2 regions of the Rhodothermus marinus genome follow, and region 2 is predicted to be linked to the other one. Evidence: predicted binding sites of a transcription regulator. Region 2 holds the regulator's gene; the other holds the start of a gene.
The links. The regulator HrcA, encoded in region 2, represses chaperone genes, less so after heat shock. The targets are predictions, from matches to a motif close to TNTTAGCACTCNCNNNNNGNGAGTGCTAANA.
Positions count from the first base shown of each region.

Region 1: a site for HrcA is predicted at 12,546-12,576, ahead of groES (co-chaperone GroES). Genes of this name have one in related genera too.

Region 1 is NZ_AP019797.1:2,434,314-2,449,575, reverse strand. It holds gene GYH26_RS10585 (lysylphosphatidylglycerol synthase transmembrane domain-containing protein) at 1-773, opposite strand, end outside; gene GYH26_RS10580 (HIT family protein) at 779-1,315, opposite strand; gene GYH26_RS10575 (PHP domain-containing protein) at 1,431-2,270, shown strand; gene ribH (6,7-dimethyl-8-ribityllumazine synthase) at 2,608-3,075, shown strand; gene GYH26_RS10565 (ligand-binding sensor domain-containing protein) at 3,079-5,406, shown strand; tRNA gene GYH26_RS10560 (tRNA-His) at 5,507-5,580, shown strand; tRNA gene GYH26_RS10555 (tRNA-Glu) at 5,598-5,670, shown strand; gene secG (preprotein translocase subunit SecG) at 5,923-6,276, opposite strand; gene GYH26_RS10545 (NUDIX domain-containing protein) at 6,340-6,894, opposite strand; gene GYH26_RS10540 (heavy metal-binding domain-containing protein) at 6,991-7,317, opposite strand; gene GYH26_RS10535 (RsmE family RNA methyltransferase) at 7,340-8,056, opposite strand; gene GYH26_RS10530 (BamA/OMP85 family outer membrane protein) at 8,061-9,647, opposite strand; gene mutY (A/G-specific adenine glycosylase) at 9,646-10,797, shown strand; gene GYH26_RS10520 (hypothetical protein) at 10,946-11,434, shown strand; gene GYH26_RS10515 (hypothetical protein) at 11,417-11,911, opposite strand; gene GYH26_RS10510 (DUF2085 domain-containing protein) at 11,953-12,420, opposite strand; gene groES (co-chaperone GroES) at 12,639-12,956, shown strand; gene groL (chaperonin GroEL) at 13,040-14,662, shown strand; gene dnaE (DNA polymerase III subunit alpha) at 15,159-15,262, opposite strand, start outside.
Region 2 is NZ_AP019797.1:2,647,332-2,662,593, forward strand. It holds gene GYH26_RS11460 (putative nucleotidyltransferase substrate binding domain-containing protein) at 1-687, opposite strand, end outside; gene GYH26_RS11465 (aminodeoxychorismate synthase component I) at 693-2,498, opposite strand; gene GYH26_RS11470 (PH domain-containing protein) at 2,567-4,051, opposite strand; gene GYH26_RS11475 (PH domain-containing protein) at 4,051-4,518, opposite strand; gene GYH26_RS11480 (hypothetical protein) at 4,585-5,019, opposite strand; gene GYH26_RS11485 (PAS domain S-box protein) at 5,023-5,379, opposite strand; gene GYH26_RS11490 (hypothetical protein) at 5,603-5,806, shown strand; gene GYH26_RS11495 (DUF4342 domain-containing protein) at 5,905-6,234, shown strand; gene GYH26_RS11500 (TorF family putative porin) at 6,298-6,987, opposite strand; gene GYH26_RS11505 (threo-3-hydroxy-L-aspartate ammonia-lyase) at 7,099-8,097, shown strand; gene GYH26_RS11510 (TIGR02757 family protein) at 8,094-8,888, shown strand; gene GYH26_RS11515 (flavin reductase family protein) at 8,813-9,367, opposite strand; gene dnaJ (molecular chaperone DnaJ) at 9,367-10,524, opposite strand; gene GYH26_RS11525 (nucleotide exchange factor GrpE) at 10,542-11,156, opposite strand; gene hrcA (heat-inducible transcriptional repressor HrcA) at 11,190-12,299, opposite strand; gene sppA (signal peptide peptidase SppA) at 12,510-14,324, shown strand; gene GYH26_RS11540 (Glu/Leu/Phe/Val family dehydrogenase) at 14,394-15,262, opposite strand, start outside.

The DNA of each region.
Region 1 (15,262 bases), 210 kb from region 2:
ACGAGCAGCAGATGACGGCTGATCCAGGCCGCCGTGGTCAGCAGGAAGCCCTTTAGGAAGAAATCGGGCGGCTGGGAGCGGATGAGCTGCGTGCGTTCCTGCAGGCTGAGCAGCTCCTGGATGACGCGCTCACGGAACCGACGCAGCCGTCGGAAGCGAAGGATACGTCGGGCCAGGCGTTCGATCAGCTCCGGCCGGAAAAATGTGGTGTAGGCGAAAAAGGCCACCCAGCCCAGCCCGAGGCCCAGGTAGAGCACGAACGTGCCGCCGCCCACCGTGCCCATGGCCGAGGGCAGGACGGGCATGAAAGGCAGGGCCACGAGGATCAGCACGATGGTGAAGGCAAAGAAAAGCTGATCGAGCAGGATGGCGAACAGCAGAATGGCAGTGGCTTCGCCGAGGGGCAGGCGCTGATCCCGGGCGATGAACAGCGCGGCGAACGGGCCGCCGCCGATGGCCGAAGGCGTCACGTTCGACGAAAAGTCCCACACGAGCTGGCAGCGGGCGGCCGCCCGGAGCGTCAGGTGCCGGTGTGAGACGTAGTGCAGCCGCCAGGCGCCAAAGAGCACGCGCAGACCCAGCGTCCCGATGCCCAGCGTCAGCAGCAGCGGATTGACCTCGTTGAGCGCCTCGACAAAGGCCTTCCAGTCAAACGTAAAATAGGTGACGACGCCCAGCACCACCAGGCTCAATGCCACCGAACCCAGCAGACGGGCCCGCCAGGGCGAGGGCGCCCGGCCGTTCGGGGAGGGAGCCTGTGGGGGGAGCGACATGCGGGTCAGGAGGTGGTGGCAGGGGCCTCGTGGTCAGACTCCAGCGCTTCGATGGCCGCCCGGAGCTTGCGGTAGGTGTCGCGGAGCGCCTCGGGAATCACCTTCGTTTCGGCCAGTGTGGGCATGAAATTCGTATCGCCTTCCCAGCGGGGCACCACGTGCAGGTGCACGTGGTCCGGGATGCCGGCGCCGGCCACTTTTCCGATGTTCATGCCCACGTTGAAGCCGTCGGGCTTCAACGCATACTTGAGCCAGCGAATGCAGCGGGCGACGGTCTGGGCCATTTCACACTGCTCCTCAGGCGTCAGCGCTTCGTAGTCGGCCACCTGACGGTAGGGCACGATCATCAGGTGGCCGTTATTGTAAGGATACAGATTCATGATAACAAAAACATACTGGCCGCGCCAGAGGATCAGGTTTTCCTCATCGCGGTTCTCGGCGGCCAGGCGCACGAACAGCGAGGGCTCGCCCGGCCGGCTGAGCGGCTGCTCGACCACACGTTCGATGTGCTGCGAACGCCAGGGACTCCACAGCTGCTTCATAGCGTTTTCGGGTTGGTTCGTCGTTCCTACGCCTGCCCGCCGGGAAAAATCCAGCCCGGCTTAAAACTAAAGGGGAATTTGCACGTTGCAAAGGGGCACCTGACGGAGAAACGGTATGTTCGATCTGCGCCGCGCAGATCTGCACCTGCACACGAGCTGTTCTGATGGCCGGCTTTCGCCGGCCGAGCTGGTACGACGGGCCCGGGAGGCCGGACTCTACTGTGTGGCGATCACCGATCACGACACGATCGACGGCCTGGAGGAGGCCCGGCAGGCGGCTGCTCGATGGGCCATGGTGGTGATACCCGGCGTGGAGCTGAGCGTGCAGGTCGAAGAAGAGGAGGTGCACCTGCTGGGATACTTTTTCGATCCGGATCATCCGGCGCTGCGCGAAGCACTGGCCGCCTACCGAAAGGCGCGAGAGGAACGGCTGGCCGCCATGCTCGCGCGGTTGCAGGAAGTCGGCGTGCGACTTTCGGAGGAGCAGGTGCAGACGGCCATCGGCCACGGCGTACCGGGGCGGCCGCATGTGGCGCGGGCGCTCGTGGCGGCCGGTTATGCCGAAAGTTACAGGGAGGCGTTTCAGCGCTATCTGCTGCCTGGCGGCCCCGGCTACGTGCCCAAGCCGGCCTGGACGGCCGAAGAAGCCGTGGCCGTCCTGCACGAGGCGGGCGGCATTGCCGTGCTGGCCCACCCGGGCGAGCACCTGCGCGATCGGGTCTTCCGAGCACTGCTCCAGGCCGGCATCGACGGCATCGAGGTGATCCATCCTGCGCACAGTTATTACCTGGTACAGCACTACCGGCAGGTGGCCCGGGATTTTGGCCTGTTGGAGACGGGGGGCTCCGACTATCACGGGCACCGGCCCGAAGACGACGCCCTGCTCGGCACCTGCACGATCCCGTATCCGCGGGTGGAGCGGTTGCGTGCGACGCTCCAGGCAACGCGTGCGTAGCGCAACATCGGGTTTTCGCGGATGACACCCGCCACCACGGCTCATTACAAACCTGTGCGTAGTCAGGCACGAAGCGAAGCGGAGTGCCGTTTCAAAATTGCGCCACTTCGGCTGACGCCTTCGTGGCTTACTACAAACGCGTTTATGCTTGTAACAGGGTGCAAAGCGAAGCGGCGGGTTGTCTGAAAAATTATGTCGGCTGATGCCTACGTGTGTTATGGTGGATGCCTGGCGCCGTGAAGGCGACGAGCAGCGTCGGGCCATGGCCGAAGTGGTACGGATGTGCTATTTTTCAGCCCGGGATAGCAATCGTTCAGCGAAGTCGTTCTGAAAGACCATGCCCGTTTTTATCGAAGGCCACTACCGTCCGGAGCGTGCCCGGCTGGCCATTGTGGTCAGCCGCTTCAATCATTTCATCACGGAGCGCCTGCTCGAAGGGGCACTGGACGTGCTCACGCGCCAGGGGGTCGATATGGATCAGGTGACGGTCGTGCGCTGTCCCGGCGCGTTCGAGATGCCGCTGGTTGCCCGCAAGCTGGCCCGTTCGGGCCGCTACGACGCGATCATCTGTCTGGGTGCCGTCATCCGGGGTGCCACCAGCCACTTCGAGTACGTGGCCGGTGGGGCCGCGCAGGGACTGGCCCGCACGATGCTCGACACCGAGGTGCCCGTTATTTTCGGAGTGCTGACGACCGACACGATCGAGCAGGCTATCGAACGGGCCGGTACGAAGGCGGGCAACAAAGGAGCCGAGGCGGCCCTGACGGCGCTGGAGATGATCGATCTAATGCGCAAGCTGGATTGAACGATGCGTGGGTTGTGGCTGCTGGTGCTGGTGGGGTTGGTCGGAAGCGCTCAGGCGCAACCGGCCGGTCGCTGGCAGGCCCACACTTCGATGCGACAGGTGACCGATCTGGCGCTGGCCCCTTCGGGCGTCTGGGTGGCGACCGGCGGTGGGGTGTTTCGCTACAGCCCGGAAGACGGTGGCCTGCAGCGCTTTACGGCCGTCGAGGGCCTGCATCAGGTGGGCGTCCGGGCGCTGGCCTGGGATGCCCGGCGACAGGTGCTCTGGATCGGCTACGGTGACGGCGTGATCGACCGGCTCGATCCGGCCAGCGGCACCGTCCGGGCCTTTTTCGACATCGCGCGGGCCGAGCGCTTCCCGGATCGGCAGATCTTCCGGCTGCGCATGCGGGGCGACACGCTGCTGGTGGCCACGGCTTTCGGCGTGGTCGTGTTCGATCCGGTAAACGGGGTCGTGCGCGACACCTACACGCAATTCGGCGCGTTTTCGGACATTGCCGTTTATGATCTGACCATCGGACCCGGTCCCGACGGGCAGCCGACGCTCTGGCTGGCTACGGCCCGGGGGGTGGCCCACGCGCCGCTCGCGCATCCGAACCTGAAGGATCCGGGCGCCTGGGTGCTGGAGTCCGAGGGACTGGACGGACGGCTGCCGGTGCGTTCGCTCGCGCTGCACGGCCAGACACTGTACGTCGGGCTGGAGCGTGGGCTGGCGGTGCGACAGCCTGATGGGCGCTACGAGTTGCGCTGGAGTGGCGAGGCCGTTACCGACCTGCAACCGCTGGGTGATCTGTTGCTGGGCACGGCCGGCACCCGGGTGCTGCGCATTGACGCGACGACATCGGTACAGACACTTGGGAGCGACAGCCTGGGCCGCCCGCTGCGGCTGGCCTTCGACGGCGAAGCGCTCTGGATCGGTGATGGCGAAAACGGTCTGTTGCGGGCGGCCGTGCCCGATGCCGGGGCGACGGGTCTCGAAGTCCTGGAGACGATCCTGCCCGACGGGCCATACGTGAACGTCTTCGCCGATCTCGCCATCGATCCTTCCGGCAACCTGTGGGCCACCGATGCAGCGAGCGGTGGCACGGCCGGATTCCATCGGATGGATCCTGCCGGAAGATGGACGGCCTACCTGCCTGCCATGCTGGGCGGTCGCTCGTCGTTTCGGCCGGTGCATGCCGACGCGGCCGGAAACGTCTGGGTAGGTTCTGATGGGAACGGGCTGGCGCAGGTCTCGCCGGACGGTACCCTGCAGTTCTACGATGCCTCCAACTCGACGCTGGAGCCGGCCGCCGGCACGAGCAACTTCATCATCGTGCGGGGACTGGGATCCGACCCGGAAGGGCGGCTCTGGGTGGCCAATCTGACCGCACCCCATCCGCTTCACGTGCGGCTGCCCGACGGCACCTGGCAGCGCGCGCCGATCCCGTCCTGCATCAACTCGCTCAGTACGACGCTGGGGCGGCTGCTGGTGGACGAATACGGCCAGCTCTGGATCGTGGCGGTCAGCCGTGGTAACCTGCGGATCAACACGGGGCTGATTCTTTACGATCCGGGCGACGATCCGGCGCGGGCCGACGACGACGCCTGCCGCTACCTGAGCGAGCGGGGTAGCGGCGGACAGGGGCTGCCGGGCGTATCCGTGCAGGCGCTGGCCGAAGACCGCGACGGCCGCATCTGGATCGGTACCACCGAAGGTCTCGCTTACGTGCTCAACAACCCGTTTGCGGCCGCCGATCCCAACACGGTGCCCGTCTGGCCGCTGGCGGCCGAGCGGCAGCCCGGCGAAAACCCCTTCCTGCTCAGCGGTCTTTCGGTGAACGACCTGGCCGTCGATCCGGCCAACCGGCTCTGGGTGGCCACCGACGACGGCGTCTATGTGGTCGAGCAGGCCGGCGTCGATTTTCGGATTGCCGAACATTTCACACAGGAAAACAGCCCGCTGCTGTCCGACGTGGTGCAGGCCGTGGCCGTCGATGCGCGGAGCGGACGCGTCTTTCTGGCGACAGCCGCCGGGCTTGTCAGCTACCAGGGCGACGCCATCGCGCCGGCGGAACAGGTACGGACGCTGTTTGTTTACCCGAACCCGGTGCGCGTCGGGCCGGAGGAAGACGCGACGGTGTTCATTGAAGGCCTGGTCGAAGCGACCGAGCTACGGATCGTAACGGTAGACGGCCGCCTGGTGACCAGCTTCGAAACGCGGGGAGGCCGCGTGCGCTGGGACGGACGCGATCGCTACGGGCGTCCGGTGCCTTCGGGCGTCTATCTGATCGTGGCCGTCGGGCAGAACGGCGAGGGCACCGCCTATGGCAAGGTGGCGATTCTTCGATGAAGACTCACGGTCCGTCCACCAAAAGTTTATGCCGGAGCGGGTCCGGATCCTTGAGAAAAAAGCGCCGTTCTGCTAAATTGCAGTCTCTCACCACGACGTGGTGACCGTAGCTCAGCTGGTTAGAGCGCCAGGTTGTGGCCCTGGAGGTCGGGGGTTCAAATCCCCTCGGTCACCCCTTTTTTTGTGTACCTGCCGCGTTCGTCTAGGGGTCTAGGACGCCGGTCTTTCAAGCCGGTAACACGGGTTCAAATCCCGTACGCGGCACAAAGCGCCCGCCTTCTGAAGGCGGGCGCTTTTTTGTTGGGTGCCCGTTCTGAGGCAGGCCACGGGCGCATCTGGAGCGGCGTCGTTCGGCATGATATGAATGTGCACGCTGATGCGCCGGGGCGGGATGGTGCCATCCCGGTGGTTCGCCTTACGCGATGGGGACGGGTCGTCGTATGCCCCTCTTCGCCTGCATAAAAAAAGAAGGCCGCCCTCCAGAGCGGCCCTTCTTCTTTGCCGAAAGGTTGCGACTCAGTTCTGTTCGTTCTGCTGGTTGCCCGAGGGGGCAGGCGGTGTGGCCTGCTGCTCGGCCGGCGGTACGGTGGGCTGCACCTGCTCCTGCTGGGCCCGCTGCTGGATGATGCTCTCGCGACGCTCGGTCGTGTCGATCGTGAAGTTCGTCAGGATGCACAGCACGATGAAGATGACGGCCAGCGTCCACGTGGTCTTTTCCAGGATATCGGGTGCCTGACGGGCGCCCAGCACCTGCTGAGCACCGCCCGCGGCAATGCCGGCCAGGCCGCCGCCGCGTCCGCTCTGCAGCAGCACCACCAGCACCAGCAGGATCGCAATCAGTGTAATCAGAATAATCAGAAACGTAAACATGAGCGTCCGCGCATGTTGAGGTCGTGGCAATCGGTCCTGCAAAGATACGGCAAGGGTTGTCTTTTATCCAACAGCCTTGTCGTTTTTTTGAAGAAAGGCCTCAGCCAGCAACAGGGCGGCCGTCGATTTCATGTCGGCGATTTCACCGCGCCGGGCTTTGGCGAAGGCTTCTTCCAGCGGCATGCGCACCACCTCAAGCCATTCCCCTTCGGCCAGTTGCTGGCGGCCCGGCTCCAGATCGCGGGCCAGGTAGAAATGGATGATCTCGTTGCTGTAGCCGATGCAGGGATAGAGCGAGGCCAGGTGAACCAGCGTGCGCGCGCGCCAGCCGGTTTCCTCTTCCAGCTCGCGTCGGGCCACAGCTTCGGGGTCTTCGCCGGGGCGATCCAGCTTGCCGGCCGGCACCTCCAGAAAGAAGCGGCGGGGCGGATAGCGAAACTGCCGCACCAGTACGGTGGTGCCGTCCGGAAACAGCGGCACCACGGCCGAGGCGCCCGGATGATCGATCCACTCGCGCACCGAAAGGCGGCCGTCCGGCAATGCCACCTCGTCTCGATATACCTTGAGCAGGCGTCCATTGAAAACCTGCTCGGATTTCAGCGTCCGTTCTTCGGCCATGCGTGGCGTCCGGTCTGTCAACGACTCGGCCCAAACTACGACGACCGGACCTCCGCCGTGCCGGTTCAGACGATTTTCTTTCAAAAATCGAAGCGCCTACGCCACGGTGACGGCTGTGCCGCTTACGCTGACCATGAGCATGTTGCCGCCCCCACCGATCTGGATCGTCTCGTAGTCGATGTCGATCCCCACGATCGCGTTGGCGCCGAGCTGACGGGCTTCTTCTTCCATTTCGGCGAAAGCCAGTTCGCGCGCTTTACGCAGCTCTTTCTCGTAGGCGGCCGAGCGCCCGCCGATGATGTCGCGGATGCCGGCGAACAGATCCCGGAAAACGTTGGCGCCCAGAATGGCTTCGCCGGTTACGATTCCGTGATACTTCGTGATGCGGCGTCCTTCGATGGAGGAAGTCGTACTTTTGAGCATGGTTTTGCCCGGTCTGGTTTTATCAATGGTCCTGACAGATCAGAAATGCACTGGCGGCCACCAGCGCGGCGGTTTCGGCGCGGAGGCGCCGCGCGCCCAGCGACACCGTCTGGAAGCCGGCCGCTTCGGCCTGAAGGACTTCGTCGTTGGTGAAGCCACCTTCAGGACCGACGAGCACGAGCGCATCGCCGATCGGCTGGCGAAGCAGTTCGTGCAGGGGACGACGGGGGCGGTCGGGCTGCTCGTGACAGAGCAGGCGAAGCGCGGCCGGATCGTGCAGCACCTCCGCGAACGGTCGGGGTGCATGCAGCAGGGGCAGGCGGCTACGTCCACACTGTTTCATTGCGGCGATGAGCAGGCGGCGGGCCCGCTCCAGACGAAAGTGCGTGCGCTCGGTGCGGGCCGTCAGCAGCGGCACGATGGCCGAAACGCCCAGCTCGACGGCTTTTTCCAGGAAGGTTTCGAAGCGGGCGGTCTGCTTGAGCAGCGCCAGCCCGACGGTCAGGTGGTAGGGCGGCTCGCCGACGTCGCGGCGCGTTTCCAGCACACGGCCCCACACGCCGTGGCGGTCCACCTGCTCCAGGCACAGACGGTACCAGCCGCCCGCGCCGTCCACGACGATCACTTCATCGCCCGGACGGTGGCGCAACACACGCACGGCGTGGTGGGCCTCGTCTTCGGGCAACCGGACCCACTCGTCGCGGAAGGCCTCCGGAGGCGCGTAGAAGGTGGTGATCATGGAATTACAGGGCAAACACCAGTTGCAGATGAAGCCGGCCGTCCAGCAGCGGCTCGTCCGGGTTCAGCGCGTAGCTCAGGTTGAGCAGCCCCGCGCCGGTCTGAAGCTGAAGGCCCAGTCCGTAGCCCGGATGCCAGTCCGCGCGGGAAGGCGTACCGGGCAGGGGCGGGGTGGCTACGTAGCCCAGATCCAGAAACCCAAAAATAAAAGTCGGCGGTGTTAACAGGTAGCGGATTTCGGCCAGCAGGCGGACGGTCCGGTGACCCACAAACTGCTCCTCATTGTAGCCGCGCAGCGAGCGGGCGCCGCCCAGGCGATAGAGATCCGCCACGTCGTACCGATCGGCGCGGAGCAGGGCCAGCTCGCCGCCGCCGACGAGCACGAGTCGGTCGGCCAGGGGGCTGTAGAGGCGCAGCGTGGCTTCAAGACGATCCTGGCGAATGCGCTCACGAGCCCGGCTTGTGTCACCGTCGGCTACCTGAAGGGAGCTTCGGATTTTGCGGCCGCGCTCGGCCCGGACCGTCAGCGTCAGCCCCTGGCGCGGTGCGAGCGGGTGATCCAGTTGCTCCCAGCGCAGCCCAACGCCAAACAGCGTGGCCATCCCCCGGGTGATGCGCTGCTGTCCACCTTCCAGGCGCAGGCCGGCGGGACCGGGGCGGGTGGTCTCGCGCCGCAAGGATCCTGTTAGCTGCAGGCCGGACGGAAAGCGGTAGCCCAGCACCAGCCGGAAATCCTGACGGTTGTAGGTGGAATCCTGCTGGCGTCCGGCAAAACCCAGCCGGAGCGAAAAGGCAGTGCCCAGCAGGAACGGATCGGCGACCTCCAGCCGAAAGCGACTGACGCGGCCGGGCAGCCGCTCCAACTGCACGTCCAGTTCGCGGCCTTCGCCGAAAAGATGGCGAAGCTGCAGGTGGCCGCTGCCCACCAAGCCCCCGGCACCTGCGCCGGGTGGCTGGTAGCCCAGCACCAGGTCGAACGACCCGGGCGAGGCTTCTTCCAGTGGAAAGACCAGCGCGGCCGTGGTGTCGCCGCTCAGGTACAGCTCCGGCGGATCGACGCGGCGAAACAGGCCCGTGGCGGCCAGTCGCTCTGCCATGAGCTCCGGATTGAAAGTGCGTAGCCTGCGGCCGATCTGCAGGTTCAGCATCCGGGCGACAAAGTCCGGACGAGTGCGTCGGGTGCCCCGCAGCACAATGCGGTCCAGGTACAGGCGGGGTCCGGGTTCCACGACAAGGGCCAGCAGCAACCGATCAGGATGGGCGGGATCCTGGTCGAGCTGGCGAATGATGACACGGGCCAGCGGATAGCCCGCCTCCGCATAGCGACGGGCGATGGCTTCCAGTCCGGCCTGCAGTCGCTCGGCGGTCAGCCGATCCCCTGGCCGGAACGGCAGCGTGGCCTGCACTACGTTAGCCGAGAGCGGTCCGCTGTCGAGGATACGGATGGTACCCAGCCTGAACGAAGCAGCGGCCTGGGACACACTGTCGGAAAGTGGGAGGGACTGAGCGTAAAGCAGTCGGCTCGTGCCGAACCCGACCAGCAGGCCGACGTACACCAGGCACCTGCCTGCAAACCGCCGGAAGTTGTCCATGAGCCGCCGCGCTTCGTCCAGGTCGTATCTGGGCCGTCTGACGCCCGCCCTTCGCGAGACGTTTCACGGGCTGATTGACTGGTATCGCCGGCACGCGCGCGATCTGCCCTGGCGGCGCACGCGGGACCCCTACCGCATCTGGGTGGCAGAGGTGATGCTGCAGCAGACGCGCGTCGACCAGGCCGGCCCGTACTACGAGCGCTTCCTCAGCGCCTTTCCCACCGTCGAAGCGCTGGCGGCCGCTTCGCTCGACGACGTGCTGCGCTGCTGGGAGGGGCTGGGCTATTACGCGCGGGCCCGCAACCTGCACCGGGCAGCACGCCAGCTCGTCGCGGAGCATGGCGGCCGGTTGCCGACCACCTACGAGGCGCTGCGTCGGTTGCCGGGCGTCGGACCCTATACGGCGGCCGCCGTGGCTTCCATCGCCTTCGGGGAGCCTCGCGCCGTGCTCGACGGCAACGTGATCCGGGTGCTGACGCGCGTGCTGGCCGTGGCGGACGACGCCAGGGCCTCGGCCACGCGTCGGGCGCTGCAGGAGGTGGCCGACGCGCTGATCTCGGCCGAGGAGCCCGGGACGTTCAACCAGGCGCTGATGGAACTGGGGGCCACCGTCTGTACGCCCGTGCAGCCGCGTTGCAGCGAGTGTCCGCTCCGTGAGGTGTGCCGGGCGTGGGCAATGGGCGATCCGATGGCCTTTCCGGTGCAGACGCCGCGCGCTCCGGTGCCGCATTACGAAGTGGCCCTGGGGCTACTGTTCAACGAAGAAGGTGCCGTGCTCATCCAGCGCCGGCCGGAAGACGGGCTGCTGGGCGGGCTGTGGGAGTTTCCGGGGGGCAAGCGCGAGCCGGGCGAGTCGCTCGAAGCCGCCTGCGCCCGCGAGTTGCATGAAGAACTGGGCGTGCGCGTGGCGGTGGGGCCCTGTCTGGCCACGGTGCGCCATGCCTATACCCACTTCCGAGTGACGCTGTATGCATTCCCCTGCACGCTTCTGGAAGGCATGCCGCGCTCCCGGGCCGGATTGCCGCTACGCTGGGTGCCGCTGAACGAACTGGACCACTACGCATTTCCCCGCGCCAACCGCCGCCTGATCGAACTGCTCAAGCAGCGCCGCCTCCAGCCCGATCTTTTCGGACAGCATCCTGTGCGGTAAAATGGGATCGTCGATTCGCAGGTGCAGGGTATATGGATGGCCGATCGGGACACCTGTAGCCATGCGGTTCGCCTTTTTCCGGTAAGAGCATGCAACCATTGGCGAACGGTTTAGTATGCTTTTGCTGTAGCGCAGCCCGAGCGGAGTGATGAACCTGCTGGAAATCCTTCTGTTGATTTTTATCACGTACGGCCTGCTGGCCGCAGGGCGCAAGAAGACAAAAAAGCGGCCGGTACAGACGGCCCCGCCACGCGATCCGGCCCTGGAGGAGGCGTTGCGTGAGATTCGCGAAGCCCTGCGCTGGCCGGAGCCCGAGACGAAGCGGGAAGCGCGGGCGTCCGCGGACGAGGAGTTTCACAGCCTGGAGCAGACGCGCACGCTGGAAAGTCGGAAGCCCGAATTTCGCAGCCTGGAGGCGCCTCCGCTGGAGACTTCGTTCAGCAGCGTGCCGGAACCCGACGAAAGTCCCCTGTCGGACGCCGAGCCCGCCCGGGGTCAGGAACGGGCGCGTTTCTGGCTCGGACGCCTGCGGCAGCGCGAGGGCGTCCGCGAGGCCATCGTGCTGGCCGAACTGCTGGGACCGCCCCGGGCGCGGCGTCCCTGGCGGCCCCGGATCGGCTCAGATCACCTCGGATGAAGCCGACGCGTCTTCTTCGCTCGGGCCTTTCTTGAACGTGGCGGCCCCGATGACGCCGCCGATCAGTCCGATCAGGCCGCCGATTACCGCGCCGATCAGCAGACCGAGCGGGCCGGTTAACATGCGGACGACACGCACGGTCATTTCCGCCTGTTCGGGCGGCATCTGGCTCAACTGGCCGCTGGCCTCCATGGCGGCGATCGGGTCGGGCAGCACGCCGATGCGGATCAGCAGAATGCTCAGCACGCCACTGGTCAGGGCGGCCACAATGCCAGCCAGGAGGCCCATCACGGCACCCTGGCCACCGGGAAGCGTCACCCGGTAGGTGTTCGTGTAATGCCAGACGGCCAGCATCCCGGCTCCGATGTACAGCAGGCAGGCCAGGCAGCCGCCAACGACCGGAATCTGGGCAATCAGCACGTTGGCGATGCCTACGACCGCACCGCCCAGCAGGATGGAAGGGAGCTTCTCTTGCATAAGCCGTTATCTGTTTGGTTGATGAACAGTTGCACAAAAGATCAGGCCGGACAGGGTTGGGTTTTCCGGGGCGCATAGCGCAGCGTTGCTGCGAGGAGCAGTCCGGCTCCCAGCCCGAACCAGAGGCCGGTGAGCGTGCGACTGAGTGGCGTGTTGTGCCAGAGGTGCACCAGCTGCAGGCTCCAGTCCAGCGCCGGAGGCAAGAGCGCCCCGCTCAGTATCAGGGGCGCCCGCCGGTAAATCCACCATGCTCCGGCGCCAAGCAGTGGAAGTAGCAGCGATCCCAGAAAAAGGCCGGTATAGATCCCGTAGCAGCGCTGGCAGACGGCCAGCTGAACCCCGTCGATCCAGAACGAACGGTCGGGCAGTTGGTGACACACCGGCGCAAAGGCCGCCATGAGCAACGTCCGCACTGAGGGCGGCACGAACGGCGGCAGCGAGACCAGCAGCAGAAGCAGACCGGTGACGCCGGCCGCCAGCAGGGGAACGCGGGACGATTGTAACGCCATGGTTATAAAATTGAAGGATAAACCCTGTGTCCTTTAAAGCTACACATTCTGGCCGTTCTATGCCAGTTTGTTTTGAGATTTCTTCACGGACGGCAGGAACTCGCCCGAAAAACGATCGGTTGAAGGCTTAGCACTCTCGAAATGAGAGTGCTAACAAATCTTGATCAATCCTTAAAAAATCTGATCGGGGTTGCTTCATCCACCAACCGTAAAAAACCATGGAGGTGCGCGATATGGCGAAGGTTAAAATTAAGCCGCTGAGCGATCGGGTGGTGATCAAGCCGGAGCCGCCGGAGGAGAAGACCGAAAGCGGTCTGTACATTCCGGACACGGCCAAGGAGAAACCGCAGCGGGGTACGGTGATCGCCGTCGGTCCCGGGCGTGTGGAGAACGGGACCAAGATCGAGATGAGCGTGAAGGAGGGCGACAAGGTGCTTTACGGCAAGTATGCCGGCACCGAGATCACGATCGACGGCGAGGAGTACCTCATCATGCGGGAGACCGACATCCTGGGCATCATCGAAGAGGAGAAGTAAGCGCTGCGAGTCGTTCGTGGCGCTTTTTTCGTGACCCGTGGTCCGGAAACCGGTGAGCTGAAAACAAACCTGGAGGGAAAACTATGGCTGCGAAGCAGATTACGTTCAATTCGGATGCGCGCATGGCGCTGAAGCGGGGCGTCGACAAGCTGGCCGATGCTGTAAAGGTGACGCTGGGGCCGAAGGGCCGCAACGTGATCATCGAGAAGAAGTTTGGCGCCCCGACCGTCACGAAGGACGGCGTGACGGTGGCCAAGGAAATCGAGCTGGAGGACAAGCTGGAGAACGTCGGTGCCCAGATGGTCAAGGAGGTCGCCTCGAAGACGAGCGATGTGGCGGGTGACGGTACGACGACGGCGACCGTCCTGGCTCAGGCCATCCTGACGGCCGGTCTGAAGAGCGTCACGGCCGGTGCGAACCCGATGGACCTGAAGCGGGGCATCGACAAGGCCGTGGAGGTGGTCGTGGCCGAGCTGCGCAAGATGAGCCAGGAGGTGCAGGACAAGAACCGCATTGCGCAGGTGGCCACGATCTCGGCCAACGGCGACAAGGCCATCGGGCAGCTCATCGCCGACGCGTTCGAGAAGGTCGGCAAGGACGGCGTCATCACGGTCGAGGAGGCCAAGGGCACCGAGACGACGCTCGAGGTCGTCGAGGGTATGCAGTTCGACCGGGGGTACCTCTCGCCCTACTTCGTGACGAACCCCGACACGATGGAGGCCGTCCTGGAGGACGCCTACATCCTGATTCATGACAAGAAGATCTCGGCGATGAAGGACCTGCTGCCGATTCTGGAGAAGGTGGTCCAGACCGGCCGGCCGCTCCTGATCATCGCCGAGGATGTGGAGGGCGAGGCGCTGGCGACCCTGGTCGTCAACAAGCTGCGCGGCGTGCTGAAGGTGGCGGCCGTCAAGGCGCCGGGCTTCGGCGATCGCCGCAAGGCCATGCTGGAAGACATCGCCATCCTGACCGGCGGTACGGTTATCTCTGAGGAGAAGGGTTACCGGCTGGAGAACGCCACGCTGGACTACCTGGGCCAGGCCGAGCGGATCATCGTCGACAAGGACAACACGACGATCGTCGGCGGCAAGGGCGATCCGGCTCAGATCAAGGCCCGCGCCAACCAGATCCGGCAGCAGATCGAGGAGACCACCAGCGACTACGACCGCGAGAAGCTGCAGGAGCGGTTGGCGAAGCTGGCCGGTGGCGTGGCGGTGCTGAAGATCGGTGCGGCCACCGAGCCCGAAATGAAGGAGAAGAAGGCCCGCGTCGAGGACGCGCTGCACGCGACGCGTGCCGCCGTCGAAGAGGGCATCGTGCCGGGTGGTGGTGTGGCCTACATCCGGGCCATTGCGGCGCTCGACAAGGTCGAGGTGGAAAACGAGGACCAGAAGATCGGCGTGCAGATCGTCCAGCGGGCGCTGGAAGAGCCGCTCCGGCAGATTGCTGCGAACGCGGGCTGGGAAGGCTCGATCGTCGTCCAGCGCGTCAAGGAAGGTCAGGGCGACTTCGGCTTCAACGCCCAGACCGAAGAGTTCGGTAACCTGCTGGAGCAGGGCGTGATCGACCCGACGAAGGTCGCGCGCACGGCGCTGGAGAACGCCGCCTCGGTGGCCGGCCTGCTGCTGACCACGGAGGCCGTCGTGGCCGAAAAGCCGGAGAAGGAAAAGGCTGCGGCGCCGAGCCCCGGCGACATGGACTTCTAAGCGCGCCCTGACACACCCCCGCAACCCCGAAGCGGGGCTGCCACACCGGCAGCCCCGCTTTTTTGTTGCCGATGATGTCCCACAAAATACTGGAGCGAACCAACTACGCGCGCCTGTGGTCAGGCACGAAGCGAAGGGCTTTTCTGCGTAGCGCCACTCTGGATGGCGCCGCCGTGCACAGAAGTTATCCAAAAAAAATAGTTTCAAAGAAGTTCGCGATTTCGACCTGTAACCCTTTATAGCGTTTCGGTGAGGTTTATAGTTTGAAGCACGACCAACGCGCTCGTAGTCAGGCACGGAGCGAAGCGAAGTGCCGTTTCAGGTAACGCCACTTCGGCTGGCGCCTTCGTGGCTTACTACAAACGCGTGCATCTGACATGCAACGCAAAGCACTGGCTTAGCAGATCTCCCCCTCGTTTTTCGGATAAGTTCTAGTCAGGCACGGAGCGCAGCGAAGTGCCGTCGCGTGCTACCGGCGCTTGTGTGTGCAGTGCGTTCACGAGCGCACCGGAGCCGACAGGCGGCGGCTTTCCAGGCGAATCGCCTCGGCACCGAAGAGGCGCAGCGTCTGCTGCATCAGCGTATCGTTGAGCTCGACCA
Region 2 (15,262 bases):
CGCCTCGACGGGCATGTCGGGCAGGCGCCCTTCGGCTACCACCTTGTCGCGCAGGTCGCTGTTGGTCAGAATACCCACAGGACGCCGATCGGCATCCATCACCAGAATGGAACCGATCCGCTCGGCCCGCATGATCCGGGCGGCTTCCTGCACCGGTGTTTCGGGCGCACATCCGACAGGTGGACGCCGGACCAGCGTTCGCAACGGCGTGTTCAGGAGCAGCGACGCCCCCACCGCATCGGCCTGCTCGCGACGTAGCCGTGCGGAAAACGCGGCCAGATCATTGTCAAAAAAAGCGGCAAAGGCACGATTGGAACGATACACCCGGAAAAAGGCCGCCTCCGGAATCAGCACGCACTGGGTGGGCTCGATGGCCCGCGCCTCGTAGGGCAGCGGTCCTTCGCGCAGCAATGCGTAGTGCCCGAACACGGCCCCCTCGTCGCAGCGGTCGATCAGCCGCCCGCTTTCGGTGTCCGTCAGCTGCACCGCTCCGGAAACCACCAGATACAGATAGCGGGGATGCGCGGGCACCACACCCTGCGCCAGGATTTCCGTGCCGGGCTCGTAGAAGGCCAGCAGCGCTTCGTCGAAAAGCTGACGTCGCTCGGCGCCCGAGAGCACGTTGAACGGCGGGCTGTCGTCGAGCAGTTCTTCCAGGTGATCCAGGCTGACGGTTTCGCCTTCCATAGATTTCAGAGGGTCGTGAGCACTGGTTCGGGCACCGCCAGCACGGCCGGTCGCCAGCCACGCACGGCGTTGCATACGTAGAGCGCCTCGGCCCGGCGCAGATCGGCCAGCGTTAGCACCCGTTCTTCGACGTCTGGACGCGTGCGCAGCACGTGCTGCCGATAGACGCCGGGCAGCAGCCCGCACGAAACCGGCGGCGTGTAGAGCCGCCCGTCGAGCTGCACGAACAGATTGGTGCGTGAGCCCTCGCAGACTTCATCCCGCGTGTTCAAAAACAACACTTCGTCGAAACCGGCCGCCTTCGCCTGCAGATAGGCCGCTTCATAATGGGCGCGGCGCGTCGTCTTGTGATAGCGCAGCGGATCGGAAGGGTCCAGCCGCTCCCGCGCCACGCAGAGCCGCCAGGGCCGATCCGGCTCCGGTTCCAGCTCGGCGGTGGTCAGCTGCGTCTGCCCCGACACCTCCAGCGTCAGACGCAGCCGCCACACCTTCGCAGGGTCCAGCGCCTGTTGCACCTGCTCCAGCTGAGCCCGCACCCGCCCTTCGTCCAGCGAAAACCCGAAATGCGCGGCGGACCGGCGCAGACGTTCCAGGTGCAGTTCCAGCAGCGGAATGCGTCCCTGTTCGCAGCGCATCGACTCGATCAGCGCAAACGGCTCGGCGGCCGCCCGCAGAAACTGCCCCTTCAACCAGCACTCCTCGTATTCCGCATCCGGATCGGAGTCCCAGACGATCCCGCTGCCCACGCCCATTCGCCCCTCTGCTCCGGCCAGCTCCAGCGTGCGAATGGCCACGTTGAACACCGCCTCGCCATCCGGCGCCGCGTAGCCGATCGCCCCGCAGTAGACGCCGCGCGGCGTCGGCTCCAGACGCGCGATGTGCTGCATGGCCCGGAGCTTGGGCGCGCCGGTCACGGACCCCGACGGAAACAGCGCCCGGAACAGCTCGGCATAGCCCACCCCGGGCCGAAGCCGTCCCGTCACCGTCGAGGTCATCTGCCAGACCGTCGGATAGGCTTCGACGCGGAAAAGCTCGGAGACCGCCACCGATCCCGGCTCGCAGCAGACCGACAGGTCGTTGCGCAGCAGATCGACGATCATCAGGTTTTCCGCCCGGTTCTTTTCGTCGGTGCGCAACGCCTCGGCCAGCCGGGCATCTTCCTCCGGGAGCGACGAACGCCGCGCCGTGCCTTTCATCGGGCGCGTATAGATCTGTTCGCCGTTGCGCCGGAAGAAAAGCTCCGGCGACAGGCTCAGCACCAACCGCTCGCCCGTGTTGACAAAGGCGGCGTAGGGGACCGGTTGCTGGCGCCGCAGGGCCAGGTAAAACGCGATCGGATCGCCCTCGAAGCGGAAACGCAGCGGCAGCGTGAAGTTGATCTGATAGACCTCGCCTTCCCGGATCAGTGCGCGGATGTGCTGCACGCGCTCGCGATAGGCCTCGCGCGAAAGCGCCAGGTGCAGATCCCGCACCGCATAATCGCCGGTCTCCCCTGCCAGCGCGGCCGTAGCCGCCGGTGCCAGCACGTGCGGCATTTCATAGACGCCAAACCAGGCAAGCGGCCCGGTTTCGTCCGGCACCTGGAGCGGCATGGGCGCCAGCGCATAGCCGGCCTCGTAGGCCATGTAGCCGGCCACGTAGTAACCGGCCGCAACGGCCCCGTCGAGTGCCCGCAGCAGCGCCGGCACCTGCTCCGGGGTGTCGGCCTGCAGTACCCGGACCGGCCGCATGAACAGCAGACTCCGGCGGTTTTCTTCGTCCGGTCGGGCGGTGTCGAGCCAGACCGTGCCCGGCAGCAGCAGTGGATGCATACGTCAACTCGTTGCTTTCCGGGCTTGTACGCGGCACCTGCCGTTTTGCCCCCGAATAGCCCCTGCGGTTACGATGCCGGCGATTGCATCCGGCAATGCGTCTGAAACTGCTCGTAGACAAACTGCAGAAGCTTTTCAGCTTCTTTCTCGGGAAGGTCTCGGATTTGCGGGCCTCCGATAGCCGGCGCGCCGGCCATATCCACCTGCAGACTGGCCAGTCCCAGCCGGCGCTGAAACAGCGAGCGCGACAGCGAAAAGACCTGCATTTTCTGATAGGGCAGGCACCAGATGCGGTGCCGGAAAACACCCTGCCGCACGAACAGGTAGGACGCTTCCACCGCGTAGCCATGACGGCGATACTGCAGCCAGGCCAGCAACGGCGCCCCTGTGGGTAGCCCCAGCAGCAGCCAGCGCACTTCGGGCCAGATCCACCCCAGTCCCAGAAGCACTCCTGCCCCGATCAGCAGGTAACGCACGGTGGCGCGGCGGATCATGCGCGGCGAGACGCGCTGCCAGCTCGCAGGAAGCGCGATCGGCCACACATGGGCGGCAATTTGCTGGATCTCGGACAGCCGCCCGAAAGGCACCAGCGTCTGTACGCCCTGCGTTTCGCGGTCCAGCCCGATCAGCTGCGCCTCCAGCGCATACCATCCGAAGTGCTGCATGAGCGGATTGGTCCGGATGACCAGGGCCTGAATCCGTCGCCGGGGCAGCGCGCTTTCCGCCACGGTAAACAGACCGCTGCGCCGGTAGAAGCGTTCCCCTTCCTGCCAGAGCTGAAAGCCGTAGAAGCGCACCACATGCACCACGATCCCGGCCACCCAGCCCAGCAGCGCCGCCAGCAGAAGCGTGGCCATGGTGGCCAGCAGCGGCGCCTGCTCGAAGGCCTCCTGCACCCAGTGCAGCCGCCCGCGCACCACCCAGTCGATCAGGTCCTCGGGCGTCAGGTCCAGGTACTCCATGCCGGAAAACATACCGGCCAGGTACACCAGCGAAAAGTGAAATGCCCCGGAGCGCAGTAGCTGCGCGGGCGTCATGGCAAACAGCAGCGTGCGTGCCGGTTGCACCGGTTGCTCCGTCACCGGACCGCTCCGAAACGCCCGCACCTGTTCTTTCAGCCGCTGCGCTTCGGCCAGGCTGACGAAAGCGATCTCCCCTTCGGTTTCGGCGCTCCCGGCCGTCTCGATGCGCACGCGGGCCAGCCCCAGCAACCGCGCCAGCAGCGTCCGCTCGATCTGAATGTTCTGAATGCGATCGATCGGAATGCTGCGTCGCCGGTGCGTCAGCACGCCGCTTTCGATGAGCAGTTCGCGCGGCGTCAGCGCATAGCGAAAGCGCAGGTAATGTGCCAGAATCAACGGAAAGGCGAGCAGGCCGTACAGCATCAGGGTGATCAGCGTCCCCTGATCGATCGTCTGGCCCCGAAGCGCCGGCAGCAGCAGAATGAGGAGGGCCGGCAGACTCATCAGCAGGCGCACCAGCAACGTCAACGGGTGCAGCCGGCGGAATTGCGGGGCTTTGGAGGATGGTTCGGACGCAGGCGAACGTTCCATCAGAGCGTTTCCTCCAGCGGGTACCGCTTGATCGCATCCCGCAGCGCCTCGGCCTGTTCCTGGCGCAGGCCGGGTAGCACGACGGCGCTGTGCCGGGTACCGGCCGTGTGCAGCACGATGCGGGCCAGCCCGAATTCGCGCTCGATCAGGTCCTGGGCAATGTCCAGATGCTGCACGCGCCGCAGCGGCACGATCGTGCGCACGCGCACCAGCACCCCCCGCTCCAGCACCAGTTCTTCGGGACCCAGCGCGTAGCGCCAGTAGCGATAGCGCAGCCGGGGCAACCACCAGCTCATCACACCGCCCCCGACCAGCACCAGCCCCAGCAGAGAACCCGGGGGCAACCACCGATCCGGCGCAAACAGATGGGTTACTTCATAGAAAACGACGGGAATCAGCACCAGCAGCGTCCAGAGCAGCAGCTTGATGCGCCAGACGGTACGAATGGCCGGATCCAGCGATTCCATGGGACAAAGGCCGGGTTCCTGCAGCAGTGCTGCTGGTATTCGCCAGAGAAGAAGGAGGTTTCCGCTTTACGAACCCGGCGCGAGGTGGCGTGCCCGATAGAGGCCGTCCGGCACGTAACGGTTGATGGAGATCCAGTAGGCGCGATCGGTTGCCAGGATGAGTTGCAGCGGCAACAACGGCGTGCCGGGGCGCCAGCGCATGAGCCGCAGGCTGTCGCCCACGGCATAACCGTCTTTTTCCGGCGTCATGGGATCGTCGGCCCAGAGCGTCAGCGCCGTGCTGTGCCCCTCCCAGCGGATCTGTCCGGCACATCGCCCCTCGGGTGTGAAGGCCAGCAACAGATCGCCCGGCCGGAGATCAAGTCCCTGCAACGCATCGGCCGGCAGCAGGAGCGTGGCGTTGCGGCCGGTCCGAAAGGCACAGGTCGGCTGCGCATGGGCGCCGGTCGCCACCAGCAGACCGCACGCCAGCAGCCCGATGCAACGACACCTGACGGTCATAGCTCAGCCGGCCGCTTCTAACGGATTCAGCCACAGGCGGATGAACCCGTCATGCTGCCGCATGGCCATCATCTGCGCCCAGCGCCACGTGCCCGTCCCGGTGCGCACACGCACCCGCCAGACACGCGGTCCCGCTACCCCATCCTGCACGCACTGCACATAATGCAGCGCCAGCTCCAGATCATGACGATGCACCAGTCCCCACCAGGGATGCCCCAGCAGTCGATGCCGTCCCGGCCCCAGCCAGCTGCTGTGGCCGGGGCTCACCGAGCGAATGATTCCCTCACGGTCCACCACAAGGGAGACGGGCTCCGCCCGTACCGAAGGAATTGGACGAACTTCCAGAAAGGCCGGCTGCATACTTCCTCCGTTGATTTGGAAACCTGACTGTACGTAACATACCGCAGTGCTTCCGTCCGTGTTACTTCCGAAACGCTCCGGGCGGCTTAAAGAAAAACCCCCTTCTCGGAGTAACTTCCGGCGCATTCATATAGGTAGAAAAGGCGCAATCCCTTCGCCGGGCTTAACTCGGCGCGGTTTCGGTCGATCCCCCTGTTAGACGAACCCGCAACCATGCCTTGCTATGAAACAGGTGCCCGGTCGTCCCATGTCGTTTACCTTCGACCACGAAGCCGTTGCCGAACTGCCGCCGGTGCTTCAGCGCTATGTGCTGGCGCTGTACCACCGGGTCTGGACGGCCTACCGGAAGGCGGGCTGTCCTTTCGGAGAGACGGATGCGGCCATGCTGCTCTGGTTCGAGTTTCGAAGCTACGCTACGACAAACTGAGGCGTTGCAAATCTTTCCCGTCTACGCTGCAACCGGAGGCGCCCCCTGTCGTAAGGATCGACGAACGCAACCCATTTCGTCGATCTCAGGGAGGAGCCATGGCCGAGCCCAGACAGCATTTTGAGACGTTCAAGGTCAAGGGCGGACAGTTGCTGGATCGCATCCGCGAAATCATCGAGGAAGGAAATGCCCGGCGCGTCATTCTGAAAAAGGACGATCGCGTCCTGCTGGAATTTCCGCTCTCGGTGGGAGTCGGCGGTGCGGCGGCCGCCGTCTTGTTTGCGCCGACGCTGGCCGCGGTCGGCGCCATTGCCGCCCTGGTCAGCGACGTGGACGTGATCATCGAGCGGCGTCCCCCACCGCCGCAGGAGCTGCCTCCCGCCGAGCAAACTTCCGGGGAAAACACGGCGCAATCGCCCGGCAACTGAAAGGCAAAAGGCGCCCCGGCCAGCCGGTAACCGGGGCGCCTTTTTTCTCCCCCGCAGCGCCGCTCAGAGGCTGAAGCCGAACACCAGATAGGAGCGCTCCACGCGTGGATTCGGATTCAGGATGTACCGCACGAAAACCGGCAATCCGAACGACTCGGTGATCTGGATGGTACGCGAGGCCGAGAGGCCCAGATTGACCAGCGACACGCCGCCCGTGTTGTAGAATCCGCTCTCGCCGGCCACCACACCTACGGTCAGCCCCATCTCCACCCCGTTGACCACAAACGGAAACTGCCCTTCCAGGTAGATCGAGTTGTCCGGATCGTTATAGGCAAAAAAGCCAGCAAACAGCGTAAACGGCGCAGTTTCCGGCCCACTGATCTGGAGAAACGGCTCCAGGTAATGCGCGCCTTCCCCGTTGTCATCGAAATCAAAGAACTTGGGTCCTCCCGGCGCCGGGAAGTAATAGTCCGTTACGCCGATCGAAACGGCCCCGAAGCTCAGGCTCAGGTAAAGGTCGTGCTCGTTGGCACCGGCGCCCGGGGCCGAGATCGCGTAGGAGGCCCACGTACCCACCGTCAGCGCGCCCACCGAAAGGCTCAGTCCCGGCTGCACGCTCATCGACTCACCGAAGTCCGTGCCGCGCCAGATGTACCGGCTGACCACGTCGGCGCCCAGTTGAACCTCCTGGGCCCGGACCATGGTGGCCAGCAAAAGGGTTCCAAGCAACAGGCTGTGGCGGAGATGCTTCATGGCGTTTTCTGTTTTAATTAGCCGCTGCAATCACGATTCCAATTTTATTAAATTAAAAACTTGTTATCAACATACTTTTTTAGACAAAAGCGCTTTCTAACATAAATCTTTATGATAACCCTGCTACCCACCTATGCCGATGTCGAGGCGGCGGCCCGGCGCCTGGAAGGTGTCGCCCACCGCACGCCGGTCATGCGCAGCCGCACGCTCGATCGCCTGACAGGAGCCACGCTGTTTTTCAAGTGCGAGCATTTTCAGCGCGCCGGCTCTTTCAAATTCCGCGGTGCCTACAATGCATTGGCCACGCTTCCGGAGGCCGAACGCCGTCGGGGTGTGCTCACCTACTCCTCGGGCAACCACGCCCAGGCGCTGGCGCTGGCCGGACGCCTGCTCGGTGTGCGGGTGACGGTGGTCATGCCGCAGAATGCCCCGGAAGTCAAGCGGGCGGCCACGGCCGGCTACGGCGCCGAGATTGTGCTGTACGATCCGGAGCAGATCACGCGTGAAGAACTGGGGCGGCGACTGGCTGCCGAACGCGGGCTGACGATCATTCCGCCCTACGACCATCCGCAGATCGTGGCCGGACAGGGCACGGCGGCCCGGGAGCTGCTGGAAGAAGTAAAGTCGCTCGACGTGCTGCTGGTGCCCTGTGGGGGCGGCGGTCTGCTTTCGGGCTCGGCGCTCAGCGTTCGGGCGCTGGCGCCCCGGTGCCGCGTGATCGGCGTCGAGCCCGAGCGGGCCGACGATGCCACGCGCTCGTTCCGCACCGGCCGCCTGCACCGCGTGCACAACCCGGACACCATCGCCGACGGCGCCCGCACACCCTCGCTGGGTGAGGTCACCTTCCCGCTGGTGCGGCAATATGTGGACGACATGGTGACCGTCTCGGAAACGGCCATCCTGCAGGCCATGTACGTGCTCTGGGAGCGGCTCAAGCTGGTGGTCGAGCCCACCGGAGCGCTGCCGCTGGCCGCCCTGCTCGAAAACCGGGTGGCCGTCGCGGGTCGGCGGGTCGGACTGATCCTCAGCGGCGGCAACGTCGATCTGCGCCGCGCCGCCACGCTCTTTGCCGAACTGCACCAGTTGCCCGAATTGCCCCCCAGCGTATGACCGTCGATCGCCAGATGCTGGACGCATTGGTTGCGCACTACGAGCAGCCGGACTTCATCGCCACCGATCCGATCGCCATTCCGCACGCCTTTGACGACGCGCGCGATCAGGAGGTGATCGGGCTGTACGCCGCGTTGCTGGCCTGGGGGCGTCGGTCGATCATCCTGCAAAAGCTGGAAGAACTGTGCGCGCGCATGGACTACCGGCCCTACCGCTTCGTGCGTTTTTTCGACCCCGAGCGCGATGCGGAGCGGCTGCGCACGTTTCGACATCGCACCTTTCAGCCGGAAGATGCCCTGTGGCTGACGCGCAACCTGCAGGCCCTGCTGACCCGCTACGACACGATCGAACACTTCGTGGCCGCGCACCTGCCGGCCGACGCACCCGACATCGGTCCGGCCATCGAGGCGTTGAGCCGGGCGCTCTGCGGGCTGCCGGGCACTCCCCCCCGCCTGCGCAAGCACCTGCCCTGCCCTTCCACGGGTAGCGCCTGCAAACGGCTGGCGCTTTACTTTCGCTGGATGGTGCGGCCCGGGCCGGTCGATCTGGGGCTGTGGCGCGCGGTACGTCCGGCACAACTGGTGCTGCCGTTGGACGTGCACGTCGGACGCCAGGCGCGGGCCTGGGGACTGCTCCGGCGTAAAACCAACGACTGGAAAGCGGTGCAGGAGCTGACGGCCGTCTGTCGCCGCTTCTGTCCGGACGATCCGGTGCGCTACGACTTCGCGCTGTTCGGCGCGGCGCTGTTGAGTGCTTCCCCAGAGGCCAGCTCCTTGCCGACGGCCCGGTAGGCCCGGTTGTAGTAAAGCAGCGGGGGGCCATCGGTAAGCGTCTCAATTTCGATAACCTCACCGACAAAAATCGTGTGGTCGCCGGCCTCCAGCGTACGGTACGGGCGGCAATGCAGCACGGCCAGCACGCCTTCCAGCACCGGAGTGCCCTCGGGGTGCAACCGGTAAGCCAGCCCTTCGAACTGCTCCGCACCGCTCAGACCGGGCTCGGCAAAGCGCTGGCCGAGCGCCACCTGCTCGGTCCCCAGAATGTGCACGGCAAAATGACGGGCTTCAAGCAACAGGGGGTGCATACGTGCCTGCCGCGCCACATTGAACGAAATGAGTGGCGGATTCAGCGAAACGCTGGTAAACGAGCCGATCGTAATGCCCCGCATTTCACCGCGAGCGGCCGCCGTGACCACGGTCACGGGCGACGGCACCCGCCGCATCACCTGTCGCAGGGCTTCTCCGAGAGCTGGTGCGGTCACGTGAGGCATCAACGGAAGGCATCCTTGAAGCGACTGAAGAAGGAGCGGCGCCCTTCTTCAAGGCGAGGCCGGAAGGATGGCGAGTGCCGGAGGCGTTCCAGAATCTGCCGTTCTTCGTCGGTCAGCTCCGTGGGCGTCCACACATGAACGCGGACGAACTGGTCGCCCCGCCCCGGCCCGTTCAACTCCGGAAGGCCGCGGCCGCGCATGCGCAGAATTTTTCCGGACTGAATGCCCGGATCGATCTGCAGCCGGGCCCGGCCCCGCAGGGTGGGCACTTCGACCTCCGTGCCCAGCGCGGCGTCCGGGAAGGAGATGACCAGGTCGTAGTAGATGTCCAGCCCTTCCCGCACGAAGTGTTCATGCGGGAGCTCTTCGATCTCGACAATCAGGTCACCGGGCGGTCCGCCTTTGACGCCTGCATGACCGGCTCCCCGGATGGTCAGGTAGTGGCCTTCGAGCGCGCCGGGCGGGATCGTCACCCGGATCGTCTCCTCGCTCATGCGGCGGCCGCTCCCGCCGCAGTCCGGACACCGGTTGCGCAGAATGCGTCCGGCCCCGCCGCAGTGCGGGCACGTCTGGATGTTGATGAACTGGCCGAAAATGGAGCGCGACACCTGCCGCAGCTCGCCTGCTCCTCGACAGGTGGGGCAGGTCGTATAGCCGGCCGTCCCGCCTTCGGCACCGGTGCCGTCGCAGGTGGCGCAGGGCACGTATTTGCGGACGGTAACTTCTTTTTCCGTGCCCTCGGCGATCTCCTCCAGCGTTAGCTGCACCTTGACGTGGACGTCGCCGCCGGCGCGGCCGTGCGCTTCCCGGCGGGTGCGGCGACGCCCCCCGCCGAACACCTCCTCGAAAACGGAGCCCGAGGCGCCGAAAATGTCGTGGAAGGCGCTGAAGATGTCGTTCAGGTCCTCAAAAGGTCCACCTTCCGGCATGCCGTTGCCTCGCACACCGGCATGGCCGTAGCGGTCGTAGCGCCGCCGTTTCTCGGGATCCGAAAGGACCTCGTAGGCTTCGGCGATCTCTTTAAAGCGCGCCTCCGCCTCTTTGTCGCCGGGATTGCGGTCGGGGTGGTACTGGAGCGCCAGTTTGCGATAAGCTCGCTTGATTTCTTCCTGGGTGGCGTTGCGGTCCACCCCGAGCACCTCGTAGTAGTCACGCATAGATCAGGGCCTTCCGTTCAGGCCTGGCTGTTTCCGTCGGGCGGAGCCGCCACAACAACCCGGCTGTGCCGGAGCACGCGTTCGCCCATCCGGTAGCCTTTCTGCACTTCCTGCAAGACCGTACCGGGCGTCACGCCCTCCGGTGCCGGCTGCTGCATCATGGCTTCGTGCAGCGCAGGATCGAAGGGCTGACCCACCGCTTCGATGGGCTCCACCCCCAGGCGGGCCAGCTCGGTGAGAAATTTCTGATGGACCAGTTCGACGCCTTCACGCAGCTTGTGATAGGCAGCGCCCGGATCCTGCGCCTCGGCCTGGCGCGCCGCCTCCAGCGAGCGCTCCAGATCGTCCAGTACCTCCAGCAGCGGGCGAATCGCCAGCGCTTTGCCCATTTCCAGCAGTTGCCGCTTTTCCTGCTCGACGCGCCGGCGATAGTTCTGCAATTCGGCCGCCGTGCGCAGGAACTTGTCCTGCACCTGCGCCAGTTCGGCCTCCAGTTGTTCAATACGGGCTACCAGATCGTTTTCCTCCTCGGCCGGCGTCTCCGAAGCGGTAGCTTCCGCTTCGGGCGTCGGCACGTTTTCCGTTTCGTTTACCTGTTCCGCGTTCGGTGTGGTTTTCATTTCCTCCGCCATGGTCGTCGTCGCTTCGTTTCGCTCCCCACGGATTCAGTTCACGGTTTCATCGATCGGACGGCTGAGGAGCCGGGCCATCTCCTGCACCAGCGCCAGCACGCGCCGGTAGTCCATACGGGTAGGCCCGATCACTCCGATGGTTCCCACAGCATCGCCCAGGCGATAGCGTGCCGTGACGATCGAGAATCTTTCCACCTTTTCGTCCTGATTTTCACGTCCGATCGACACCTGGGCGCGGCCTACTTCAACGTCATCGGAAGTGTCGGTTCCCTCCAGCAGCCGTACCAGTTCCTCCTCGTCTTCCAGCAGCAGAAAGAGGTTGCGGAGCTCTTCCGGCCGCTGAAATTCCGGCTGGCCCATAATGTACTGGGTGCCGCCGAAGCGTACGCGTCCTTCACTGGGTTCGCTGAAAAGCGTAGGCGCTTCGTCCAGTACCAGCTGTACCAGCCCGGTCCGATCTTCCAGATCACGCAGACGCTGATGGCAACTCTGTCGGATCGCGGCCAGCGTGAGGCCGGCCAGGCGTTCATTCAGGAGGGCCACCACCAGCTCCAGATCACGCCGGCTCAGCTCCGAAGTCAGTTCCACGAGGATCGTACGCACCAGGCCGCCCCGCACGCTGAGCACAAACATGGCCCGGGTGGACGAAAGCGGCACCACTTCGAGCCGCTCCAGCACGCCGGTCGAGAGCCGGGGCGTCAGCACCACGCCCAGCAGCCGGGAAAGCTGGCCGAGCAGGCGCGTGCTCTCCCGCCACAGCTCCTCCGGATCGTTGCCGATCTCCCGCACCTTCTGCTGAAGCAACCGGCGTTCGTCCGGAGCCAGCTCGGGTACGTCCATCAACGCATCGACGAAGGTCCGGTAGCCCAGGTCCGTGGGCACCCGACCGGCCGACGTGTAGGGATGGTCCAGGTAGCCCATCTCCTCCAGATCGCTCATCGTGTTGCGAATGGAGGCCGGGCTCAGGCCGATCGGATACCGCCGGGCCAGAAAGTGCGAGCCCACCGGACCGGCCGTGTCGATAAAGCTCTCGACCACCAGCCGGAGAATCTGCCGCTCCCGCTCGTTCAGCGGCGCGGCCGGATTATCCTTCCGCACCACCCGATAAGGTGGCTTCCGCCGCCGCACCTGTCCAAGCCGCACCGATCCTCGCATGTTGTTTTCCACGGAAGTTGACCGCTATCCGACGTAAATGGCCGTAATTCCAACCGCCTTGCCACAAAGGCGGTTTCCCATGTGGTTTTCGGCTTCAGACACTTCCACCAATCCCGTAACTTTACCCGCCGCCCTTTCGTAGCAACCGGCATCGTATCTTTCAGACAATATTTTTCTACCAACGGCTTGAAGTCTGCCATGCGGTTTCTTTCCTCGCTGCTGGCCAGCATTCTCGGCACGCTGATCGCCATCGGGCTGATTTTTCTCTTTCTGTTTCTGTTTCTGATGGGGCTGGCGACGGCCGTCGAACAGCCGCCGTCCATTCGCTCGGGCTCGGTGCTGGTCGTGCGCCTGAGCGGTCCCATTCCGGAAGTCGTCTCGCCCGATCCGCTCAGCCGCCTGCTACTGGAGGAGCCCCCCTACGGCCTGCACGACCTGACACACGCCCTGAAGAAAGCAGCGGCCGACCGGCGCATCGAAGCCGTCTGGCTTCGTCTGCAGAACCCGCAACTCTCCTGGGCCTCGCTGGAAGAAGTCCGCGCGGCGCTCGTCGAGTTCAGGTCCAGCGGCAAGCTGCTTATCGCCTCGTGCGAGGACTTCGGCATGGATGAGGCCACCTATTTCCTGGCCAGCGCGGCCGACAGCGTGTTTGCCGGACCGGAGTCGTTCTTCGAATTCAACGGCTTCTATCTGACGGCCGAATTCTACAAGCGCCTGCTCGACAAGCTGGAGGTCGAAGCCCGGGTGGTGCGGGCCGGTGCCTTCAAGAGTGCCGGGGAACCGTTCGTGCGTGAACATCTCTCCGAAGAAAACCGCCTGCAATTGCAGGCGCTGCTCGACGCCTACAACCGGCGCTTCCTGGAGACGGTGGCCGAGGCCCGCGGGCTTTCGGTGGAGGACGTGAACCGGCTGGCGACCGAGCAGCTGCTGCTTTCCGCCGAGGAGGCCGTGCAGGCCGGGTTGCTCGACGGGCTCCGCGACGCCGGCCAGATCGAGCGCATGCTGAAGACGCACCTGGGCTATGGGCCGGACGAAAAGCTACGCCGCGTCTCGCTTCGCCAGTACGCGCGCGTGCCTGACCGCGAGGCCGGCCTGCCCACCGGTAACGAAGGCGAAATCGCCGTGGTCTATGCCGTGGGGACGATCGTGCCCGGCAAAAGTCAGCAGGAGCCGGTGCCGGTCCCCTTCCTGGGCGGCCGCATGCTCGGGAGCGAAACGCTGATCGCCGCAATGGAGGAGGCGCGCCAGAATGAACGCGTGAAGGCCGTAGTGCTGCGCATCAACTCGCCGGGCGGCTCGGCGGCCGCCTCGGAAGCCATGTGGCAGGCCATCCGGCGCACGGCCGAAGAAAAGCCCGTCATCGTCTCGATGGGCGATGTGGCCGCCTCCGGCGGCTACTGGATCAGCACGGCCGCCGATACGATCGTGGCCGATCCGCTGACCATCACGGGTTCGATCGGGGTGATCGGCATTCTGTTCAATGCGGGCGGCCTGTTCGAAAACAAGATCGGGATCACCTACGACCTGCTGCGCACCAGCCCGTACGCCGACATGTTCTCGGGACTGGTGCCCCCGGAGCCCTACGAGGTGGAACGCCTGCAGCAGACCATCCTGGCGACCTATCGCACGTTTCTGCAAAAGGTATCGCAGGCCCGCGGGCTTCCAGTCGATTCGGTCGATGCCATCGGCGGGGGACGTGTCTGGAGCGGCGAGGCGGCCCACCGGATCGGTCTGGTGGACGTGCTGGGCGGCCTGGACCGGGCCATTGCCATTGCCGCCGAAAAAGCCGGCCTGGCGCCGGGCACCTATCGGATTCGCGTGCTGCCGCGTCCCCGGACGTTTGCCGAGCGGCTGGCCGAGCAGCTGGAGGCAAAAGCCGTGCAGACCTGGCGTAATCTGACCGCTTCGCCGGCCGCCCGGATGCTGGAGGCCTACCGGCCCACGCTGGACCGGCTCCGGCTGCTGCACGGTACGCCGCTGGCCCGCATGTGGCCCGAGGTGTCGGTTCGCTAACCTGCTTCGCAACAAAAAGCGGGGCGACCGGCTGTCCGGTCGCCCCGCTTTCTTTTCGCCGATCGCCTATCACGGGAAAATGCCCAGCTCCAGATACGACTGGGCCACCTTGTTGATCGCGTCGATGAAGGCAGCCGTGCGAAGGTCTACGCCGTGCTCGCGCCGGATAGCCAGAATCTCCTGGTAGGCATTGATCATGGTCTCCTCCAGACCGGAGTTGACCAGATCTTCCTCGTCGGCTCCGTGCGCCACCTCCTGCACGAGCTCAACCGGCACTTTCTTACCGGTCAGGTCTTCGATGACCTCCAGGATGCGACTGAAGGTGCGTTCCTCGAAGCGCTTGCTGAGACGGCCAAACCGCACGTGGTACAGGTTGCGTAGCCATTCGAAGTAAGAAACCGTCACGCCCCCGGCATTGAGGTACACGTCCGGAATGATCAGCACGCCTTTTTTCAGCAGAATCTCCTCGGCCTCGATGGTTACCGGTCCGTTGGCCGCCTCGGCGATGATCCTGGCCTGGATGTGCGGAGCGTTTTCCACCGTAATCTGATTTTCCAGCGCGGCCGGCACAAGGATGTCGCAGGGAAGCTCCAGCGCATCCTGAGAACGCTCCAGGTTTTTCGCGCCCGGGAAGTTCAGAATCGAGCCGGTGCGCCGCCGGTGCTCCATGACGGCTTCCAGGTCGAGGCCGTCCGGGTTGTAGATGGCCCCTTCGATTTCGGCCAGGCCCACCAGCACGGCCCCGCCTTCCTGCAGGAATTTGGCCGCGTGGTAGCCCACGTTACCCAGTCCCTGCACGACCACCGTTTTGCCGCCCAGGCCCGTCTGGAGCCCCAGCGCTTTCATGTCCTCTTCCACGCTGCAGGCCTCCCGCACGCCGAAGAACACGCCGCGACCGGTGGCCTCCTTGCGACCGCGCACACCGCCCTGACCGACCG